3 regions of the Yersinia alsatica genome follow, and region 3 is predicted to be linked to each of the others. Evidence: predicted binding sites of a transcription regulator. Region 3 holds the regulator's gene; each other region holds the start of a gene.

Region 1 (7,908 bases), 450 kb from region 3:
CTGTCTAATTGCCATAAGCCCTGATGGTCCAAAATTTCCTGCAATGCTGCCAGACGATTAAGGTTTTTCTCGCTCGGATCAAGTTCAACCTGATGCAACGTCGCGTGGTAAGCCTTCAAATGTTCAGCCTGTTCTTGCACGCCTTCAGCAACAAAATCAAACACCGTCCCGGCCACATTGCGCGGTGGATCTTGTTGCAGACGCGCGACAATCAAATCCTGTTCATAAGTGATGCGACCATCATCCAAAGGAACTTCTTTGCTTAAGATTTTCAGCAGGGTGGATTTACCCGCACCATTACGGCCCACCAGACAAACACGCTCGTTTGCCTCAATATGTAATTCCGTATTATCTAATAAAGGTGCATCGCTGAACGACAGCCAAGCACCGGACATGCTAATTAACGACATAGTTTTTACTTTTCCTCGCTGGCGTGGGTGACCAGCCAACAGTTGTGGATCTGACGATTACGGGCAAAGTCTTCAGATTGCGTCTGCGCTGTGATTTCTTTCGCTTCCAGCCCCAACGCTGCTATACCGGCCAAATCCATCTGGAAACCACGCTTATTGTTAGAGAACATGATTGTCCCCTTACGGCGCAGTAACCGTTTAAGTTCTTTCATCAGCACTAAGTGGTCGCGCTGAACATCAAAGGTGGTCTCCATACGCTTGGAGTTGGAGAACGTCGGTGGATCAATGAAGATCACATCGAATTGCTCATCGGTGTTACTGAGCCAAGAGAGGCAATCAGCTTGAATCAAGCGGTGCTGCTGACCTGTAAGGCCATTTGCTCGCAGGTTCTTCTCAGCCCATTCTAAATAAGTACGCGACATATCGACCGTGGTCGTACTACGCGCGCCACCCAGCCCTGCATGAACACTGGCAGTACCGGTATAGGCGAACAGGTTAAGGAAATCTTTACCCTGACTCATTTTACCCAGCATCTGACGGGCGATGCGGTGGTCAAGGAATAAGCCAGTATCGAGGTAATCAGTCAGGTTAACCCACAGCTTGGCGTTATATTCGCTCACCAGCAGGAACTCACCCTTCTGTGCCAATTTTTCGTATTGATTTTTACCTTTCTGCCGTTCGCGTGTTTTCAACACCAGTTGATTTGACGGTAAATCCAGCACCGCCAAAGTGGCATTAATCACATCAAACAGGCGCTGACGCGCTTTTTGCGCATCAATGGTTTTCGGCGGCGCATATTCCTGCACCACAACTTTGCTACCGTAACGATCGACCGCCACGTTGTAATCTGGCAAGTCGGCATCATACAAGCGATAGCATTCAATACCCTGCTGCTTAGCCCACTTATCCAGTTTTTTCACATTCTTGCGCAGACGGTTGGCATAATCCTCTGCCACTTGCACGCCGGCAGCACCCTGTGGATTCGCCGCCAACTGGTAGTTTTTCTGCACACAATCCAACGGGCCATTTTTGGCTTTGAATTCGCGCTCTGCACGTAACTGCAAGCAGCTCAGCAATTCAGGTGACGCGCTGAACAGTGACAAACGCCAGCCGCCGAATGCACTTTTCATGATGCGGCCCAGCATATTGTGCAGGGCAATCAGCGCCGGTTCACTTTCCAGCCGCTCACCATAAGGCGGGTTACTGATAACCGTACCTACCGGCCCTTCGGGCAGTGGATTCACCAGCTTGCTGACATCATTGGCATTAAAGGTAATCAATTCTGATACCCCGGCACGGCGGGCGTTGGCCCGAGCCATCTCAATGACACGCCGGTCAATATCTGAGCCAAAGAAGCGAGACGTTGTTTCTTGCAAGCCACGGCGAGCACGCACTTGTGCTTCGCTGGTTAATTCGCGCCACAGCTCTTCGTTGAATGCGCTCCAGGCAGTAAAGCCCCAATGTGCCCGATGCAAACCTGGTGCGCGATCAGAGGCCATCATGGCGGCTTCAATCAACAACGTACCGGAGCCGCACATTGGATCGACCATTGGCGTACCCAACTGCCAACCTGAGCGCTGAATAATAGCCGCCGCCAGGTTTTCTTTTAATGGTGCCTGTCCGGTCAAGTCGCGATAACCGCGCTGATGCAGGCCTTCACCGCTAAGATCTAACGCCACACTGGCCATATCTCGTTGCAGGAACACATTGACCCGAATATCCGGTTGCTGTTTGGCCACTGTCGGGCGCTGATCCAGCTTGCGAGTAAAGCTATCGACAATAGCGTCTTTTACTTTTAATGCACCATACTGACTATTGCGGATTTCCTCATTCACGCCGCTAAAATGCACGGCAAATGTCTTGTCCACACCAAAGATTGACGGCCAGTCAATTGCCTGCACCCCAAGGTACAAGTCTAAGTCACTGTAAACTTTGAATTCGTTGAGCGGTAGCAAAATGCGCGAAGCCAAGCGGCTCCACAACAGGCTTTGGTACATGAGTCGATCGTCGCCCTGAAAATGTACCCCACCCTGCACTATTTTACAGTCGTGAGCGCCCAGCGCTTCGAGTTCGCTTTTTAACAGTTCTTCCAGTCCACGCGCCGTGCTGGCAAACAGAGAGTTCATATCGCACTATCACCAAAAAGAAAATTGTTGCGCATTATAGCTAATCCCAGCAGCTTGTCATAAAGTTGCTCCCTCTAATTTAATACTCGCACGGAGGCAATGGTGATTACCCTCTCCCGACTTTACGTTCATCCGGTGAAATCCATGCGCGGCTTGCAGCTTTCTCATGCTCAAGTTAGCAGCAGCGGACTGGCCTTTGACCGCGTATTTATGATTACCGAACCGGATGGCACTTTTATTACTGCGCGCCAATATCCGAAGATGGTCATGTTTACCCCGGCATTAATGCCAGACGGTTTGTACCTTACTGCCCCCGATGGCGAGAGCGCCAGTATCCGCTTTAATGATTTTTTAGCCAATGGGGAACCCACTGAAGTTTGGGGCAACCATTTTACCGCGTTAATTGCCCCACCCGCTATCAACAACTGGCTCAGTGACTATTTTCAGCGTGAAGTGCAATTGCGCTGGCTCGGAGCAGAATTAACCCGCCGGGTAAAACCGATGCCGAAAATTCCACTCTCCTTTGCTGATGGCTTCCCTTATTTACTCATTAATGAAGCATCATTTAAAGAATTACAGCAGCGCTGCCCCGGCAGTATTAAGCTGGAACAGTTCCGCCCCAATTTAGTGGTGACGGGGGCCAATGCCTTTGCTGAAGACAGTTGGCAGGTTATCCGAGTGGGGGATATTACCTTTGATTTGGTCAAACCATGCAGCCGCTGTGTATTAACCACAGTCAGCGTTGAACGTGGACGTAAACATCCTACAGGTGAACCTTTACAGACACTACAGACATTCCGAACCGCTGAAAATGGTGATATCGACTTTGGCCAAAATATGGTGGCCAGAAATAGCGGGATTATTCGGGTTGGGGATGAAGTCGAAATTCTGTCAACCAAACCACCACGCCCTTATAGTGCCGGTGCTGTGGTTGAAAGCTTAGCCGCGCCGCAAGATCAATCCAAAACGCTGTCTATTGAATATAATGGCATCCGCTTTAATGGTAATAATCAGCAGGTATTATTAGAGCAATTGGAGCAACAAAATATTCGTATACCTTACTCTTGTCGGGCAGGGATATGTGGCAGTTGTCGAATTACATTAATCAATGGCGATGTCGCACCTTTAAAACAGAGTGCTATCGGTAATGACGGGACGATTCTTTGTTGCAGTTGTATCCCTAAAGGGGATATTACTCTCAGCGGTAAATAAGAGAATACCGACTAACTTACGTCAGTAAGGTAGCCACCACGGCTGTAGCTTGAAAGATAATGGATATTACATCGCCCGGTCGTAGGCTGGCGCGGTGTACGTCTGTTCAATCACCAGCGGTAACAAACGATCATTCATTATCTTTATTGCGTCACCCAATACTAACTGACGCCCTGCTAATACCACCTGAGATTGTGCCAATAAACATAAGCTGGCAGAGTCGCCTGATTCAACCACCAATAAACTAATATCTTCACCGCTATCCAATACTTTTACTGTCGCCAATTCAGCATTCTGTGGCAACCAAGCTTTTGGCTGTTGTGCAAAATACCAGCTTTTAGGCATTAAAGGTTTTAGAAAACGAAATGCAACCAAAGCATTTAATATCAATTCTGAACGTTGCTCATGGCCCATTTTAATTTGGCGGCACTGATCTTCAAATTCAAAATAAAGCGCGGCATCATCAACACAAAATGCGGAGTCAGCAAAAGCATCAGGGGTTAACATTTTTGACGGGAAACGCGAGCGAAATATCATACCATTAGCTAAATCCAACATGAGTCGATCATGTTCGGTATCAAAATACCAACGCCATTTATCGTCTGGTTTAATCCGCATATTTTATCCTTCCCACTATTGTCGCCAACATCATTGACTCAATGAGCAAGATTTTCACCCGCCAAATGAGACTAAATTCAAATAAGGTTTTTGATGTATATTTAATCTATAGGAACAAAATATAGACGAGCTGGGGGAATAAATAAACCCCCAGGCAAGTAAAGAAGATAAATAATTAGATATGAGTAACGATATTCTTAATCAAACCTGGCCCACGGAAGATAAATCCGGAATAAATTTGAATCAATGAAGCACCCGCAGCCATTTTTTCACGAGCAGCGGTTACTGAGTCTATTCCACCCACACCGATAATAGGCAGACGCCCTTGTAGCTCTTGCGATAAACGACGAATCACTTCAGTACTGCGTAATTGTAATGGTCGGCCACTTAAACCACCGGCTTGTTCGCAATAATTTAATCCCTGAATGAGGGAACGATCTAAAGTTGTATTAGTGGCAATAACACCATCTATATTATGGCGAACCAAACTGTCAGCTATTTGGATCAATTCCTCTTCAGTAAGATCTGGCGCGATCTTTACTGCCACAGGAACATACTTATGGTGGCGCTGGTGTAATTCAGTTTGTTTATTTTTAATTGCAGCTAACAGATCGTCTAATGCTTCGCCATACTGTAAAGTTCGTAATCCCGGTGTATTTGGTGAAGAGATATTAATCGCAATATATCCAGCGTAAGGATAAATTTTATCCATACAAATCAAGTAATCGTCTTTACCTTGTTCTACGGGAGTATCTTTATTCTTGCCGATATTAATACCGAGAATACCGCCAAAATGTGATTTTTTAACGTTTTCAATTAAGTTATCAACGCCGTGATTATTAAATCCCATGCGGTTGATCAAACCTTCGGCTTCAACGATCCTAAAGAGTCTGGGTTTATCATTACCTGACTGCGGCCGTGGTGTCACAGTCCCTACTTCAATAAAACCAAACCCCATTGCCCCCAGAGCATCAATACACTCACCGTCTTTATCCAGACCCGCAGCCAAGCCGAGTGGATTTTTGAATGACAATCCCATACAACTTACCGGTTTAGTTGGCACCGACTGACGTACCAAAAACTCAAGCGGTGTGCCGGTAATTCGTTTTAGCTGGCGGAAAGTAAACTCATGGGCACGTTCTGGATCAAGCTGAAAGAGTGCTTTTTTGACGAGAGGATAGTACATGTAATCTCCTGAGCGAGCGATGACAAGCCGTTGATGCGGGAATGGTAAATTCATCTTTCAGGAAAGTAAACGTTTGCGAAGTAAAGCCATGGAAAGAATAGTGGTATTGCAGAGTGGGTCAGTCATGAATAGAGGGCACAACTGCCCTCTATTCATTATACAAAAACAGCTTATGCCGCTAATGCCTTGGTGATTTTCTCGTACAGGTCACCTGATAAGTTTTCCAGCATTTTCAACTGTTCCAATGCCTGACGCATCAGAGCTTGACGCCCTGAATCATAGCGTTTCAAACGAATCAATGGCTCAATCAAACGAGCAGCAACCTGTGGGTTACGGGTATTCAAGTCGCTGAGGATTTCCACCAGGAATTGATAACCACTGCCATCAGTGGCATGGAAGGCCGCTGGGTTGCCGGAAGCAAAGCTACCAATCAATGAGCGAGTACGGTTTGGATTACTCAAACTAAACGCCGGATGCTTAAGCAACCCGCGAACTTGCGCCAAAACATCTACCGCCGGGCTGGTTGCTTGCAGAGCAAACCATTTATCCATCACCAGACCGTCATGGTTCCAGCGCACATCAAAGGCAGCCAGTAACTCGTCCCGGCATGGCAGTTGTGCCGCCACTGATGCGGCTAATGCGGCCAGCGAGTCAGTCATATTATCGGCTTGATGATATTGCGAAGAGACCAGTTTATTAGCAAACTCGGCATCACCAAACGCCAGATAATTCAAGCAGGTATTACGCAAGGCACGCTTGGCTATATCACTGTGCTCAATACGATAGACTGGGGTGATATTCGCCACATAGACAGCCAACAGTTCGTCGGACAACTCTTGAGCCAGGCAACGAGTAATCGCCTCATGCACCGCACTGATTGCCTGTGGATCAATAGTGGTAAACAGCTCAGCAATTTCATTTTCGGATGGCAATGTCAGGATCTGAGCGGCTAAAGCGGGATCAAGATTTTCATCAAGCAATATTGCACGGAAAGCATCGGCCACGTGATTAGGTAAACTCAGCGGCTGTTTCTGCTGGTATTTAGCAACATTAAGCTTGATATACGTTGCCAACAAGCTCTGCGCCGCATCCCAACGGGAGAATTCATTGCGCGCATGCTGCATCAGGAAAGTCAGTTGCTGGTCACTGTAGGTGTAATCCAGTTTTACCGGCGCGGAGAACTCACGCAGCAGAGACGGGATCGGCGTATGTTCAACATTATCAAAAGTAAAAGTCTGTTCCGCTTCTGTCACATTCAGGACGTGATGAACCGGCAAGCCATTTCTCTGTAACGGAATAACATTGCCTTTGCTGTCATATAACTCAATATCCAATGGGATATGCAATGGCAGTTTTTCCGGCTGATCGGGGGTTGGTAATGTTTTCTGACTCACATACAGATGATATTGCTGTTTTTCCGCATCATAATCATCACGTACCGTCAGGATTGGCGTACCCGATTGGCTATACCAGCGGCGGAATAAAGATAAATCGACATTTGATGCATCTTCCATGGCCTGGACAAAATCATCACAGGTTGCGGCGCTGCCATCATGGCGCTCAAAATAGAGTTGCATACCCGCCTGGAATTGCTGTTCACCCAGTAATGTATGCATCATGCGGATAACTTCTGAACCTTTCTCGTACACCGTCAAGGTATAGAAGTTGTTCATCTCGATAACTTTATCGGGCCGAATAGCATGAGCCATTGGGCTGGCATCTTCTGCAAACTGTGCCGCGCGCATGACACGCACATTTTCAATGCGATTAACCGAACGCGACCCTAAATCAGAGCTGAATTCCTGATCACGGAATACTGTTAGCCCCTCTTTCAAACTTAACTGGAACCAATCGCGACACGTCACGCGGTTACCAGTCCAGTTATGGAAATATTCATGGCCAATAACCGCTTCAATATTCAGATAGTCTTTATCTGTCGCTGTTTCTGCTTTTGCCAGAACATATTTTGAGTTAAATACATTCAACCCTTTATTTTCCATGGCGCCCATATTGAAGAAATCAACCGCAACAATCATATAAATGTCTAGGTCATATTCCAGACCAAAACGGGTCTCATCCCATTTCATGGAATTCTTCAACGAGGTCATCGCCCAATCAGCACGATCCAAATTGCCACGGTCAACAAACAACTCCAGCGCAACTTCTCGACCAGAACGAGTAATGAATTTATCGCGTAAAACATCAAAATCACCGGCGACCAAAGCAAATAGGTAGCAAGGTTTTGGGAATGGGTCTTCCCATTTAACCCAATGGCGACCATCGTCTAAAGTGCCTTTCCCCACCGGATTACCGTTGGAGAGTAAATAAGGATAAAGCGTTTTATCGGCAACAATCC
Region 2 (7,908 bases), 1.1 Mb from region 3:
ATGCAGGGAAAATGTGTTATCCCGACTAGTCGTACTGCCGGCATCTCTCTCAAAGCTGCAATCACTGCGGGTAGCTGGCTTAATTCAAAACCAGCTTCCTGCCCGGCATATAATAAGTCGCCAGATTGGCAAACTTTCAGCATGAGTGGCTGGATAATATGCTGACGATGGGCGGCCTGCGATATTTCCAGTGCCTTTTCTAATGAGAAAACAGTAATGACTTCAGGTCGTTGGCGAACAACTTCGTCCACCATGCCAGAAGGTGGTTGGACCAAATGCCCAATATGAGCAACAGGAATGGCGTGGCGATAAAGCTGGCGCGCTTCTTTAAAATCAACGGCTACCATGCCCTGATAGCGCTGGTCCTGATATTGGCAAGCCAGCAGTCGGCGGCATAACTCCGGGTTTCGCCCGAATTGCTTACTCATCAAATACAGTTTTATCTGGTAACGACTTGCTGTTTCAAGCAGCAGGCGTGCATTCGCTTCTGTCTGTTCAACATCAATGACATAGCTATCAGGAGAAATTTTCCCCTGGTGCCAAAAAGAAATAGCCGCGTCAATTAATTGAGTATTTTGTTTTAACAGGGTTTTTAAAAACATTTTATGTCCTGATTGTCCACGGCATCACAGATTTAATTAAATTATCATTATTTTGAATATTTATTATAAAAGTGCCCTGGTGTTATATTTTCTATAACTGTGCCCTAATAAATTAACTTAACGCAAAGTGGGCATGTCACTAGAAAGGTATAGACCGTAAAGGTTGGCGAGTAAATATCCGATTTCATTTTCTGCTGGTTTTAGCGAAAAATAAGCCAATAGATCCTGATTGATCTCTCGAATATAGTGAATATCTTCACTTTGGGTAATTTCCGCTAATATCGCTGGGTCCAGCGCATTAATCTCTTCACCGCGGCGGGTGCGCATTAATGCATTTGCCATATGGGTAATGGCCATAGCGCCTTGGGAGCTATGAACCGGCAACTGCCAAAAATTTTCTAACCGGTTGATAACCTGATCGAGTCCTTGACCAATATCGGGGTCGATAACCCCTGATTGACACAGAATATTGAGACGCGCATCAATATCACCACGGTTAATATGGGCGATACAATCACTATAAGGCAATTCAACTACTTCGATAGGTTGTCCGGCAAACTTAATCTCAGTCAGTAGACACTGGTCTGGCGAACGCGGATCTAGCCCTACGCGGCGGATATTATGCTGTTCACCACGACGACAAATCAGTTGGTGACCATCCACATAAGAGCCATTTCCCAGATTCAACGCTACCGACACTTTCCCTTGTGCTAAGTAACTTTTCGCTGCCAGATGGGAGACGACAGCCATATCGTAAATGCCATCTATCAGACATTCGATACGTACTTCAGCCCCACGCATATGGGCAAAATAAAGGGGAAGTAAGGTAAATTGTTGCCTTAAACCGCTCGCCAGACCTTCATAAAGTTTGGTGTAGGGCAGTGGCATAGCGCACACCATATTACCCAGATCGGCCTGTTGCAGTAACAGCGACATATTCAGATCAATCAGCAAGGTTCCGTTACGGCCTCGACGTTCCACGATAATCGCGTTATCTGCCTCCAGCACTTTTAATGCGTGCTGCACCACACCGACGGAGATACCGAAATCATCGGATAACTCATCAATGGTTTTAAGCCGATTACCGGGGCGTTCGCCAATTAAATAGCGCGCCATGGATACTAATGCCAACCCTTCTTTTTTTATGAATTTCTTACTCATGGTAGGTCAATTCAGCCTTAATTCACCCAGCAATAAGTTTTGTTACTGGGCAATAAATAGTAAGGGGATAATTTTAGTCGCACGATTAATTTTCAGTTATATGAACATTTAGACATTCATCTGAATGTCTCATCGTGGCAATATTAAATTAGGATATATGAGATCTAAATCACGTTCTACCAAATTTAAAAGCAATAAGTAAACGGATTTTTTATAACCGATATGTTGGGGAGGCCGAATAGCATCCCCGAAAGAAATTAAATAAAATTCAATAATTAAATGACTTTATGCGGACCGAAACACTCATAGTGAATCCGCTCAGATGCCACTCCTTGTGCCAATAACTGACGACCAGCAAACTGCATAAAAGCTAATGGGCCACAGAAGTAATAATGCCTGTTGGGATCTGCTGCCAGCCACTGATGTGAACTGAGATCCATCAGGCCTTGGCTGTGATAATCCTGCCCTTTATTATCCTGCTCGCTTGGTTCGCGGTACCACACATGGCGGCTAAGATTCGGCATATTTTCTGCAATAGCTGAAACTTCATCGGCAAAAGCATGAACTCGCCCATTTTCAGCAGCATGCAGCCAATGCACCGGGGCTGAATGCTGTTGGTTATGCAAGGTATTAAGCATGCTTAACATGGGCGTTTGACCCACACCTGCAGAAATCAATGCCACCGGTGTCTCGGGTGAAATATCGAGGAAGAAATCACCCCGAGGCGGGGCAACACGGACGGTATCGCCCTCGCTAAGTTGTTGATGAAGATAGTTCGACACTGTACCTTGCTCTTCACGTTTCACCGCAATTCGGTATGTTTTGCCGTTTGGTGCCGCGGTCAGAGAATATTGGCGGATTTCCTGATATTCGAGACGCTCATCTTCAATATAGATACCCAGATATTGGCCCGGTTTGAAATCCAGCACTCGACCACCATCTTCTGGTGCTAGCTCGAAGCTACAAATAACCTCACTCTGCATCTCTTTTTTGATGAGGCGAAAACGGCGCAAAGTCCTCCAGCCCCCAGTGCTGGTTTCACTCTGCTCATAAATCTGGCTTTCTCGCGTAATAAACACATCCGCCAGAACACCATAGGCTTTGGCCCACGCATCTAGCACTTCCTGACCGGGGGAGAACATTTCATCCAAGGTGCTTATCAGATGGTGACCAACAATAGAATAATGCTCTGGTTTAATATTTAGGCTGGTATGTTTCTGGGCAATACGTTCCACGGCGGGCAGTAACGCCGCCAGATTATCAATATTCGCGGCATAAGCACAAATTGCGTTGAACAGGGCTTCGCGCTGATCGCCATTGAACTGGTTGCTCATGTTGAAAATGTGTTTGAGTTCAGGATTGTGTTCGAACATGCGATCGTAGAAATGCGCGGTCAGTTTCGGCCCGGTAGCGGCCAGTAATGGGATGGTGGATTGAACGGTAGCGATGGTTTGTTGGTCCAGCATGCGGTGCTCCTTAACTGTTTTCTTCAACTATTTTTCTTCCCGCTATCCTTGACTGCTGCAATGCCAATGATTGGGATTATAAGTTACAAATCAATACATGTATTTTAAATGCATCTTATAGATCGCTACTGAATTTGTAAATCAACATTGCCCTTATAAGGGTTTACTGCGCGGTGCCAGTTCACAGAATGTGAAAAAATCACATAATGAATATGAGGATAATTCCGTTGCTTTGGATGAACTCTGAACAGGTCAAAGCCTTACGCAGTCTGGAGCCAATCGTTTGCGTAAAAACCTCTGTCAAGACCTATCTTAACGGGGGGAAAACAGTTTACACTGTGGCATAGACCCCAAATGTTAGTTAAGTCAGGAGAGCCGGATGTTAAAGCGTGAAATGAACATTGCCGATTATGATGCAGATCTATGGCGTGCAATGGAGCAAGAAGTGGTGCGCCAGGAAGAGCACATCGAACTGATTGCCTCAGAGAACTACACTAGCCCGCGTGTTATGCAGGCACAAGGTTCTCAGTTGACGAACAAATATGCTGAAGGCTATCCGGGCAAGCGTTATTACGGTGGCTGTGAATATGTTGATATCGTTGAGCAACTGGCAATCGATCGCGCTAAAGAGCTGTTCGGCGCTGATTACGCTAACGTTCAGCCGCACTCCGGTTCTCAAGCAAACGTGGCGGTTTACTCTGCTTTGTTGCAGCCAGGCGACACCGTTCTGGGGATGAATTTGGCGCACGGCGGCCATCTGACCCACGGCTCACCGGTTAACTTCTCCGGTAAACTGTACAATATCGTCCCTTACGGTATTGATGAATCTGGCAAGATTGATTATGAAGATATGGCACGTCAGGCTGAAATTCATAAACCAAAAATGATCATCGGCGGCTTCTCTGCTTATTCCGGTATCGTTGATTGGGCAAAAATGCGCGAAATCGCCGACAGCATCGGCGCATGGTTCTTCGTGGACATGGCTCACGTAGCGGGCTTGGTAGCGGCAGGTGTTTATCCTAACCCAGTTCCACATGCACACGTTGTCACCACGACCACGCACAAAACACTGGCTGGCCCACGCGGCGGTTTGATTTTGGCGAAAGGCGGTGATGAAGATCTGTATAAGAAACTGAACTCTTCGGTATTCCCAGCCAACCAAGGCGGCCCATTGATGCACGTTATCGCTGGTAAAGCGGTGGCGCTGAAAGAAGCCATGGAACCTGAGTTCAAGATTTACCAGCAACAAGTGGCTAAGAACGCGAAAGCAATGGTGGCTGTATTCCTGGATCGCGGCTACAAAGTGGTTTCTGGCGGCACTGATAACCACCTGTTCTTGCTTGATTTGGTGGATAAAAACATCACGGGTAAAGATGCGGATGCCGCCTTGGGCCGTGCCAATATTACCGTGAACAAAAACAGTGTTCCTAACGACCCGAAAAGCCCGTTTGTCACTTCTGGTGTGCGTATCGGTAGCCCAGCCATCACTCGTCGTGGTTTCAAAGAAGATGAATCTCGCGAGCTGGCTGGTTGGATGTGTGATGTGTTGGATAACATCAACGACGAAGCCACCATCGAACGTATCAAACAGAAAGTTCTGGCTATCTGTGCGCGTTTCCCGGTTTACGCATAATATCGTCAGATTGATGTCAGTTTATAAAACCCGCGTAATGCGGGTTTTTTTATGTCTATAGCAGGCGGATAAAAATGCTCTTGACGTCATGCGGGAGCTATCGCAGCAGCTGTTGGTAATTTGTAATCCGTATGATTTAAATGTGAATTTAATCACAAACTGTATGTTTGCATAATTACAGCATTGCTAGCAGACGAGGCCTCTGTCACAGTAACGGCTGACCTCGGAGGGATTCATGGTATTGCAATCAACACGTTGGCTGTCGCTCAGCTATTTCACCTATTTCTTTTCTTATGGCATTTTCCTGCCTTTCTGGGGCATCTGGTTGCAAGGGGAAGGGATACCGCCTGAAACCATTGGTATTTTGCTTGGTGCCGGGTTGATTTCCCGTTTTCTCGGTAGCCTGATTATTGCTCCTGGCGTTAAAGATCCTTCCCATCTGGTTACCGCAATCCGCATTTTGACACTCCTGGCATTGGCTTTTGCCATCGGCTTTTGGTTCGGTAATGGTTGGGCCTGGTTGATGATAGTTATTGCCGGTTTTAACCTATTTTTTGGCCCATTAGTACCACTGACCGATGCGCTGGCAGCGACCTGGCAAAAACAGATAACCATGGATTACGGCAAAGTCCGGCTATGGGGGTCACTGGCCTTTGTTATTGGCTCGGCATTGACCGGGAAGCTGGTCTCTGTCTGGGGCCATCCCGCCATCCTCTATAGCCTGCTTTTCGGTGTTTCAGCCATGCTAGTGGGGGCATGGCTGAAACCCAGCATCATGCCGCAGGGGGAGGTTAAGCACCGCAATGTGGCCGCAACTCGCTGGAAAGTGTTGTTATCTGATTCGCAAGTGTGGCGTTTTTTACTCTGTGTAACTCTGTTGCAGGGCGCACACGCCGGTTATTACAGCTTCAGTTCAATTTACTGGCAAGATGCCGGTTACTCTGCTGCCACCATTGGCTATTTATGGTCATTGGGGGTGGTGGCCGAGATTCTGGTCTTCGCATTCAGTAATGTTCTTTTCCGCCGCTGGACAGCCCGTAGCCTGTTACTGCTTTCCGCGATCAGTGGCATTATTCGCTGGAGCCTGATGGCCTCTACCACCGAACTGTCGTGGCTTATTTTTATTCAAATCTTGCATTGCGGCTCGTTCACTGTTTGCCATCTGGCGGCAATGCGCTTTATTGCCGCCCGGAGGGGGCCAGATGTCATCCGTTTGCAGTCAGTTTATTCTGCACTGGCGATGGGAGGAGGGATTGCGGTGATGACGGTTATCTCTGGTTTCCTGTTCGAGCACTATCAGGGCGGAGTATTCTGGGTTATGGCATTGATCGTGATCCCCGCGCTGTTTATTCGCCCGCGAGTGGTCGCGGCACCAGAAAATCTTAGCCACTAGGGCAATTCTAACAAACTACGTAACTGGTTGTTTTGTTGTTCAGTCAGTGGCAATAAAACCTGAATTAATGGGGGCATTGATTCAGGTTGCCGCACAGCATAAGGGGTCAGCACCACCGCGGTACCGGCAGGGGCACCGGACTGCAAATACACATCATGCGGTAAGTATTTAATATGCAGCGGCAACAGGGTCAGCTCACGAACCTGCTGTTCAACTTGCTCTTCCAATAACGGATTATTCCGCGTCAGCAGTAAAATCTGCTTTTCCTGTAATGCATTATCCTGCATCAGCCAGGCACCAAAACTAATGGCTATTAAAGCAATCTCGTCGGCAGAAAATTGAATTTGATACTCTTGCTCAAACGCGACCAGCGCCTGCTGAGTTGTACGTAACAGCCGTGGATATTGGCGGTTAACTTCTTTCAGTGATGAATTATCAATACCGATATTGAAATAACAGCGCTCAATAGCAGGGGCCAGATGGGCAAAAAGCTGGTTCATCAGCATTTCATTGCTGCTCAGCGTCATGCCCGAAAGCTGTTGAAAGTGTGCTACTAACTGATTGATAGCATTGGCCAAGCGTGAGTCTTCTGCTGACTGAGTACTGTGATAACTGTGTGCCTTAATCATTGTCAGCATCAGTATTAGCACGTCTCGTTCGATCTTATCGAGTGGGCTACCTAATAGCGGATTAAATGAATCAAACAAACTGTCAGCGGCTGCCTGTGCCGGTTTGCACTCCAGCCATTGTTGCTGGGCGAGAGAGAGCTCTGGCAGGGCTTGCTGCCGACTCTCCCAAGCACAATAGGCCAAATACAGTTGTAAAAACTGACGATCTTTTTCATTGAGCTGACGATTCAGGTAAGGTTCGCATTGAGCGACTATTTGCGGCAACTCCTCGGATATCAGGTGGTTATCCCATGAAAGCGCATCATATAAACTGGGGGCAAAATGACACTCAACAAATTCAGGGCAATAACGTAATCCACGGCGTAACCAGTGGATGAGGCAGAGCCTTTTGTCGAGCCGGCTGCCGTGAATCAGGCAGGGGTCATCGGCATTGGCACTGAGCTGCAAATGGTAGAAACGCTGGATTTCATTGGCAACCTCGGCTATATCTTGCCGGGTAGTCGGCAGCCCGACGCCATTCAATTGGCTGATAGTGTCCAGTTGTACTGTGCGTGCTGGCATAAATAGCATCAGTAACATATGGCAACGGCGTTGTTGACCGGATAGCTGTTGGTCGGAAAACTTTTTATCGGGTAACCGGGGCACAGAAAAAGTGTCCAAGTGCATATAACCTTCCGTGATGGATGTGTCGTTATTCATCATTCTTAAGCATAGCAAAGGAGATTCTATTCGGTTTACTGAGGTAAGAGGCTTTTACATCGACTTACAACTTACATCACAGTTATCGTGGAATTTCCAAGGATTGATTCATGCAGGATATGTTATGTTATAACAAATTCGTTATGGGTAAGCGACTAACAGCCTTGCTGTTAGCGGGGAGCGCTTTTATGTATAGCCAATTGGCAGCAGCCCATCCCCACAGCTTTATCGATATGGATGCCACTCTTGTCAGTGAAAAACAGACGCTGGTGGGTATAAAAATGGTCTGGACGATGGATGAGATTACTTCCGCAGATCTGTTGTA
Region 3 (7,908 bases):
GGTCAATGTTGCGATCAAATAGAGCGCAACCATGCTGATGGCATAGCCGCTCAACAGCCAAGGCAGCAGGGTATTGCCTTTAATCCGAGTCAGTGCGCTGCGGCAACCAAACCCCCCCAGCAGGAAGGCCAAAGTTTGTGGAACATAACTCAAACCAATGGCATTGGGGCTATATCCCATCTCACCCAGAATGAAAGGCGAGCCGGTTAACCAGGCGAAGAACCCCGCGCTGCATGCCGCAAATATCATCACGTTGCCGCTAAAGACTGGCGATTTTAGGAGCTGCCAGAAACTAATGGCGCTTTTATTTTGCACCGTATTATCTGATGGGGCATTTTTCCGCTCTTTCAGTAGTGCAGTGGGGATCAAAAGTAACAGTGTCACGGCCAACAGTACGACGAAAATTGAGCGCCAGCTGAAGTGGTTCAATAGCCAAGCACCCAATAATGGGGCGAGTGCCGGAGATAACGCCACTAACGGCATAATTGTGGCAAAGACCCGGTTGGCTTTACCGTCACGGTAGCGGTCTACCACTAATGCTTGCCAACTCACTGCTGCTGAGCAGACCCCCACAGCTTGAATAAAGCGCAGCACCAAGAGTTGTGTTGCTGTCTCAACCCACAACACCCCCAAACAGCCGATGGCAAATAACCCCAATCCAGCTAATAGCACTGGTTTGCGGCCCAGCTTGTCGGAGACTGGCCCCCAAATAAGCTGGGCGATAGCGAAACCGGCGAGGAAGATGCTGAGACTGGCACTAATGGAACCAGCGGAGGCTTGTAATTCTTGTTGCATGGCACCAAAGGCGGGTAAATACATATCGGTGGCCAAGTACCCCAACATGCTCAAACCCGCCAGATAGAACATGAAACTTGTTGACGTCTTCATACTTTATTTCTCTTTATCATAATTTTGCAGGCAATTTGCTGTCTTGAGACAGCTTTATAATTAGGGATTTATAGCGGGGGGCATTCTATCCGCTACGATAATCAGTTGTGAAACGGTAATATTTGCGAGAAGCTATCAAAAAAATTGACACCAAATAATTGAATATAGAGAGGCAGAAAATAATGTGGTCTGAATACTCATTGGAGGTGGTTGATGCTGTGGCGCGCACCGGCAGCTTCAGTGCGGCTGCTCAAGAATTGCACCGTGTGCCGTCTGCCGTCAGTTATACCGTGCGCCAACTGGAGGAGTGGCTGGCAGTTCCCCTGTTTGAGCGGCGTCATCGCGATGTCGAATTAACTCAGGCTGGAGTGGTTTTCATCAAAGAAGCCCGGGATGTTATCAAAAAAATGAATAACACGCGCCGTCAGTGCCAACAGGTGGCGAATGGCTGGCGGGGGCAATTAAATATCGTGATAGATAAAATCGTCAAACCGCAGCGAAGTCGCCGCCTGGTGCTGGATTTTTATCGCCATTTCCCTGACGTGGAGCTGCGGGTGCGCTATGAGGTGTTTAATGGTGTCTGGGATGCTTTGGTCGATGGGCAAGCCGATATGGCCATTGGTGCCACCCGGGCCATCCCGGTGAGAGGGCGGTTTGTATTTCGCGATATGGGCTTTTTGACCTGGCATTGTGTAGTCAGTGTGAACCATCCTTTAGCCCGTTTAACCGGGCCACTTAACGACAATCAGTTGCGGCCATATCCTTCACTTTGTCTGGAAGATACGGCACGAAATCTGCCTAAGCGAGATACCTGGACGCTGGATAATCAGCAACGATTAGTAGCACCGGACTGGACGACGGGGATTGACTGCCTGTGTGCAGGGCTTTGCATTGGTATGGTGCCAGCCCATATGGTGTCGCCGCTGATTGCCGATGGCCAGTTGGTGGCATTGACGTTAGCTGAACCACTGCCGGATAGCCCGTGCTGCTTAACCTGGGAACAGAATAATCACTCCCCAGCTTTAGCGTGGTTACTGGACTATTTAGGTGACAGTGTCACGCTAAATGACGAATGGTTAAAGGATGGCAATGCAGCGGATGACGGCGGCGTGCAGCACTAGCGGCCAGTCACGTGGAATGTGACTGGCCGAAGAGGATTAACGGCGGTAATCGCGGAACGGACCATCAGCGACAGAACGGCGCTCTACCAGTTTCGGGTGTACTTCAATGGTTTGTGGGTCTTCGCGCTTGCTGACAATACGATCAAGCAACATGGCAAAGGCGGTTTCACCTAATCGCTCTTTGGGCTGGTGGATCGTGGTTAGCGCCGGTGAGAAATAGCGGGCATTACGCACATTGTCATACCCGATCACCGAAATATCTTGCGGCACGCGTAAACCCAACTCATCAGCGGCACATATTGCGCCCATCGCCATGATATCTCCGCCACAGAATACCGCGGTCGGACGATGTTTTTGCGTCAAAATCTGATGCATGGCTTTATAACCAGACTCAGGTTCAAAATCGCCCTGAACCACCCATTCATCGCGTATCGTGATATTGGCTTCCTCTAATGCCTTCAGGAAGCCCTGATGGCGACCGCCCCCGGTATTACGTGATAACTGGCCGGGAATAGCACCGATATCACGATGGCCGCGCTCAATCAGATAACGGCCAGCTATATAGCCACCCTCGAAGGCATTATCAATAATTGAATCGGTGAAATCACCGCGCGCGGTGCCCCAATCCATAACTACCATTGGAATATTACGATAATCTTCCAGCATCCCTAACAGTTGCTCGGGATATTCTGAGCACATCACTAATAGCCCATCAACACGCTTTTGCGCCAGCATGGCCAGATAAGCTTTTTGTTTATCCAGATTATTATGAGAGTTACATAAAATCAGGGTATAGCCTTTGCTATAGCAGCTATTTTCAACCGCTTCGATCACTTCAGCGAAATAGGGGGCTTCACTGGATGTCGCCAGTAAACCAATTGACTTAGTGTGATTCACTTTCAAACTGCGAGCCACAGCACTGGGCGAATAATGCAGTTCTTTAATGGCTGCCCACACAGCAGCCTTGGTATTTTCGGCGACGAAACGAGTTTTATTGATCACGTGTGAAACGGTGGTGGTGGACACACCCGCGTGTTTGGCCACATCTTTAATCGTTGCCATAAAAAAATGACTCCTAAGCTTACCTGTTACAGCAGGTAAGTATTATGTTAATCGTTTGCCTGCATTACTCGAAAACCGCTCAGACAGAAGCACGATAGTAGGCTGGATGGTTGAGTCAGCTGGTCGTCTGAGAGTTTTTATTGGACGTTATTAGTCGGTATGCAGTTATGAACTGCGAATTTTGTCTGATCTGGAGGGAAAGTGGAAGAGCTAATCAATGTTATAAAGTGCGTAATGAGCACAAGATTTTTTTTCCTATCTGTGGGAAAATAATTTAACGCACTAATTATGTGCCTTTTCCCTACTAAAATTAACCGGCTGAGGAGTTTTTATGGATACCAATTTGAAGATGTCGCTGATTACGACTGTTGGTGCGCTGGCAATGATTATTGTCTTTAGCTTCGTGGCGGTAATGAATTAATTAAGCCGCTTGCCGGTGATAAGTAGGGCGGTTTACCCGCCCTTAATTATTACGCCGCTATTAAGCTAAATTCTGCTCAACAAAAGACCAGTTAACCAAAGCCCAGAAGTTCTCCAGATATTTTGGCCGCGCATTGCGGTAATCAATATAGTAAGCGTGTTCCCACACATCCACAGTCAACAACGGCTTATCGCTGGTTGTCAGTGGTGTTGCTGCATTCGATGTACTGACAATTGCCAGAGTGCCATCCGCTTTCTTGACCAGCCACGTCCAACCTGCACCAAAGTTTTTCACTGCGGCGTCGGTAAATTGCGCTTTAAATTCAGCAAAAGAACCAAAAGATTGCTTAATGGCATCATCGACTTTGCCCGTTGGTTCACCACCGCCATTCGGCGACAGACAGTGCCAGTAAAAAGTATGGTTCCAGACTTGGGCAGCATTGTTAAAGATGCCGCCGCTGGAGGTTTTGATAATCTCTTCCAACGTCTTAGCAGCAAACTCAGTATCTTTAATCAGGTTATTAAGATTCACCACATAGGTGTTGTGATGCTTGCCGTAATGATATTCCAGTGTTTCAGCCGAAATATGCGGTTCCAGTGCATTTTGTGCATAAGGTAATGCGGGTAATTCAAAAGACATAGCTCTCTCCTTTCGGGGTTGCTCAGGGTGTTTGCTCCTCAAATCCGGTCATTAGCTGTAGCCATGATGCGGCGAAGAGCGGTTAAATCATAATTGTTGTATTTTTGTTGTGGGTATTAATCTTAACAACTTTCAACAGGAATGACAGATATAACCACACTACAAGATGGGGGATTGCACGAAAATTAAACGCATTGAGTTATGTGATTGGTGGGGATGGTGAGAGGTAGGCACCTGATAGATTTACCGGGTGCCAGAGTAAGGATTAGCGGATGGTTTTTGGTGTCACTACCCGGCGCGCGCCGACATAGTGATCTTGCCAGTAGTCATTATCCATCATGCTGATGCGGATCTCTTCGCCCGTCCGCGGGGACTGAATAAACTTGCCGTTGCCTAAATAGACCCCTACATGGTCGGCCACACCACGATTAGCAATATTGAAGAACACCAGGTCACCACTTTCTAATTCAGCGCGTTTAACCGGTGCTGCATCGCGCAAATGATACATTTCGTTGGCGGTGCGCGGCATTTTTATTCTGATGACATCTTTATAGGCGTAATAGATAAGCCCGCTGCAATCAAAACCGGTATTAGGGGAGGTGCCGCCCCAGCGATAAGGTTTGCCGACTTGTTTCATCAGTTTGCTCATAGCGGTTTGTTTGGCGTGTTGGTAGCGTTTTTTATGTGCCGGGCTGAGTTTCATTTTATTATTTGCGGCTAATTCGGTGCTGGCTTTCCCTTCCGCTTTATTTCTATGGCGACCATAAGCAACTTTTTCTGTTTTCTTAACTGTCGCCTTTTTATTGGCCGCAGTTTTAATATCGGTTTTTTTACTCTCAGTGGCTTTACTGTTGTTTGATTTTTTAGCGGTAGGTTTGCTGACTTCTGGTGCTTTCTTCTTAATAGTTTTACTGGCAGTGGCGGCTGTTTTCTTTTTATCGTTATTGGCGGCTATCTTATTTGGGACTTTTTTACTGGTAGTGTTTTTATTGTTGTCGACTTTAACTTTCTTAATGTTTTTATCTGCTTTACGTTTCTTGCGATCATCAGGGCTGGCCTGACTAATCTGACCTTTCTTTTGCTCAGCAGAGACGTGAGCCTGCGGCGACGCATGCGCCAGGTTTAGAAATAGCTGGGTGAACAGCAGCACAAACAGCGTAAGAATTAAACGCATAATAACGCTACCAACCTTGGCCCTGAAATGAATATGAAGAGTCACAGTATTGCCGAAACTCCGGATATAAAACAGCGGCGAACTACAAGAATCTAATCGATATTGTGAGAAAACGTTAATGGCGTCGCAATTGTTGTTTTTTCACCCGTCAAATGACCTTAAATCAACCATACGTCAACGAGTTAACCACCGCCTATTTCAAGCACCCCACAAGCAAGATAATAATGAAGTGATGGGATCAAAAATGTTATTATAAATGCATATATTTGTAGCCGACAATATAACCATTTGCTGGCAGAGTAAAGCCCCTGCAAAAGATGGCGTTTTATTCCTGTCGTGACAGTCGCTACAATAGGCCGTACGCAATAATTAAATTGAGCAATAAGTATTGTAGCCACAGGGCTTGAGGAAGCAAGAAATGACCACGATTGATAAAATTCAGCGCCAGATAGCGGAAAACCCAATCCTGCTTTATATGAAGGGTTCACCTAAGCTGCCAAACTGCGGTTTCTCTGCTCAGGCTGTGCAGGCGCTGTCCGCGTGCGGCGAGCGTTTTGCTTATGTTGATATTCTGCAAAACCCAGATATTCGTGCTGAGCTGCCAAAATATGCCAACTGGCCAACCTTCCCACAGCTGTGGGTTGATGGTGAATTGGTCGGCGGCTGCGATATTCTGATGGAAATGTATCAACGCGGCGAACTGCAAAAGTTACTGAAAGAAACTGCCGATAAATATCGTGCAGAAGAAGAAAAACCAGCCGCAGAATAATGGGTTGGCGAGTGAGTGGAACAAACAAAAGGTGGCTTGCAAGCCACCTTTTTTAATCATGAAATCGCTATTCCCACCTCAAATCTGCTTACTCAGATTCACCCGCCGGTACCGGCCAGCCACCTAGTTTCTTCCAGCGATTCACTAGTTCACAAAATAGTTTTGCGGTTTGCATGGTATCGTACAACGCGGAGTGAGCCTGGCTACTGTCAAAGGGGATACCCGCAGTCAGACAAGCTTTAGCCAACACTGTTTGCCCCAGCACTAACCCGCTGAGCGCGGCAGTATCGAATGTGGCAAAAGGGTGGAATGGATTGCGCTTCAAACTGGCACGTTCTGCCGCCGCCATCACAAAGCTGTGATCAAAGTGGGCATTGTGCGCGACAATAATTGCCCGGTTACAGCCTTGATCTTTCAAACCTTTGCGTACCGCTTTGAAAATGGCATGTAAGGCTTCATATTCACTGACTGCGCCACGCAAAGGGTTGGTCGGGTCTATGCCATTAAATGCCAGCGCTTCAGGTTGCAGATTGGCACCTTCAAAAGGGTCAACATGAAAATGCAGTGTTTCATCTGGCAACAGCCAACCATCCTTGTTCATTTGCAAGGTGACGGCGGCAATTTCCAGTAATGCGTCAGTTTGAGCATTAAAACCGGCGGTTTCTACATCAATTACTACCGGGTAATACCCACGAAAACGGCCACTCAGGGCGTTAAGGTCACTTTTATCTGCCATCAGTTTCTTATCTTCATCGAATTCAGCGCACATTATGTCAAATTTTAGCGCGGGATGCAGGGGGATATCGCGATGAGAAAAAAGGCACCTTACCGGTGCCTTTAAGTTAATCAGTTTCCGAGGCCCAGTCCGGCGCTCTTATTCTCGATTAACTCGATTTTGTAACCGTCGGGATCTTCGACAAAAGCAATAATGGTATTACCGCCTTTGACCGGACCGGCTTCACGAGTCACTTTACCGCCCGCGTGGCGAATTTGGTCGCAAGTGGCGGCAACATCATCAACACCCAGCGCCAGGTGACCGAATGCAGTCCCCATTTCGTAACTATCAACGCCCCAGTTATAAGTCAGCTCAATGACTGAACCTTCACTCTCATCACTGTAACCGACGAATGCCAACGAATATTTATATTCGGTATTTTCGCTGGTACGCAGCAAACGCATCCCTAATACCTTGGTATAAAAATCGATGGAACGTTGCAGGTCACCCACGCGGATCATGGTATGGAGTAAGCGCATTTACAAAGCCCCTTATAATCAATAGGTTAAATTTACAAGTCATGATAAATAAAAACTAATTTATAATCATATAGCAATATTATCACACTCACTAGCTCGGTAATCTTCTACGGGTCAAAAACAAAACAGCCGGTCAGAATTATCTTCTAACCAGCTGTTATTTAATGAATTATATAAAAGAGTCTTACAGTGTTGGGTAGTCAGTATACCCTTTAGCGCCACCGCCGTAGAAGGTTTCACCATCTGGCTCATTCAGCGGCGCTTTCTGTTGTAGACGAGCGACCAAATCCGGATTGGAAATGTAGCTGCGGCCAAAGGCGACGGCATCAATAAAGCCTTTCTCAATCAGGTCTTCAGCTTTTTCTGCGGTATAAGCACCCGCACCGATAATCACCCCTTTAAAGCGTGCGCGCACGGCGTCACGGAAGGCAGCGGTATAAGGTTTTCCACCGGCCCAGTCTGGCTCGGAGATATGCAGATAAGCAATCTGGCGTTTATTCAGCTCATCAATCAGATACAGCGCAGCTTCTTCCTGATCTTCACCATTATCCAGGCCATTGAACGGCCCCAGTGGTGAAAT

The links. Region 3 encodes PurR, which represses purine synthesis genes. Its sites were predicted from a motif close to CANGCAAACGTTTGCNTG; they were not measured.
Positions count from the first base shown of each region.
Region 1: a site for PurR is predicted at 5,615-5,632, ahead of pyrD (quinone-dependent dihydroorotate dehydrogenase). Genes of this name have one in related genera too.
Region 2: a site for PurR is predicted at 3,502-3,519, ahead of glyA (serine hydroxymethyltransferase). Genes of this name have one in related genera too.

Region 1 covers NZ_CP104006.1:2,576,440-2,584,347, reverse strand. Annotated here, with positions in the region: gene N0H69_RS11365 (ABC transporter ATP-binding protein) at 1-410, opposite strand, end outside; gene rlmKL (bifunctional 23S rRNA (guanine(2069)-N(7))-methyltransferase RlmK/23S rRNA (guanine(2445)-N(2))-methyltransferase RlmL) at 416-2,536, opposite strand; gene N0H69_RS11355 (YcbX family protein) at 2,636-3,748, shown strand; gene N0H69_RS11350 (cell division protein ZapC) at 3,815-4,366, opposite strand; gene pyrD (quinone-dependent dihydroorotate dehydrogenase) at 4,542-5,552, opposite strand; gene pepN (aminopeptidase N) at 5,723-7,908, opposite strand, start outside.
Region 2 covers NZ_CP104006.1:1,960,385-1,968,292, forward strand. Annotated here, with positions in the region: gene N0H69_RS08685 (YhfX family PLP-dependent enzyme) at 1-602, opposite strand, end outside; gene N0H69_RS08690 (PRD domain-containing protein) at 720-1,088, opposite strand; partial or broken gene yhfZ (GntR family transcriptional regulator YhfZ) at 1,074-1,763, opposite strand; gene hmpA (NO-inducible flavohemoprotein) at 2,039-3,229, opposite strand; gene glyA (serine hydroxymethyltransferase) at 3,609-4,862, shown strand; gene N0H69_RS08710 (3-phenylpropionate MFS transporter) at 5,098-6,255, shown strand; gene csiE (stationary phase inducible protein CsiE) at 6,252-7,550, opposite strand; gene N0H69_RS08720 (DUF1007 family protein) at 7,703-7,908, shown strand, end outside.
Region 3 covers NZ_CP104006.1:3,025,363-3,033,270, forward strand. Annotated here, with positions in the region: gene punC (purine nucleoside transporter PunC) at 1-888, opposite strand, end outside; gene punR (DNA-binding transcriptional activator PunR) at 1,071-2,009, shown strand; gene purR (HTH-type transcriptional repressor PurR) at 2,046-3,071, opposite strand; gene cydH (cytochrome bd-I oxidase subunit CydH) at 3,403-3,492, shown strand; gene sodB (superoxide dismutase [Fe]) at 3,553-4,131, opposite strand; gene N0H69_RS13525 (C40 family peptidase) at 4,397-5,305, opposite strand; gene N0H69_RS13530 (Grx4 family monothiol glutaredoxin) at 5,724-6,074, shown strand; gene rnt (ribonuclease T) at 6,163-6,810, opposite strand; gene gloA (lactoylglutathione lyase) at 6,921-7,328, opposite strand; gene N0H69_RS13545 (alkene reductase) at 7,513-7,908, opposite strand, start outside.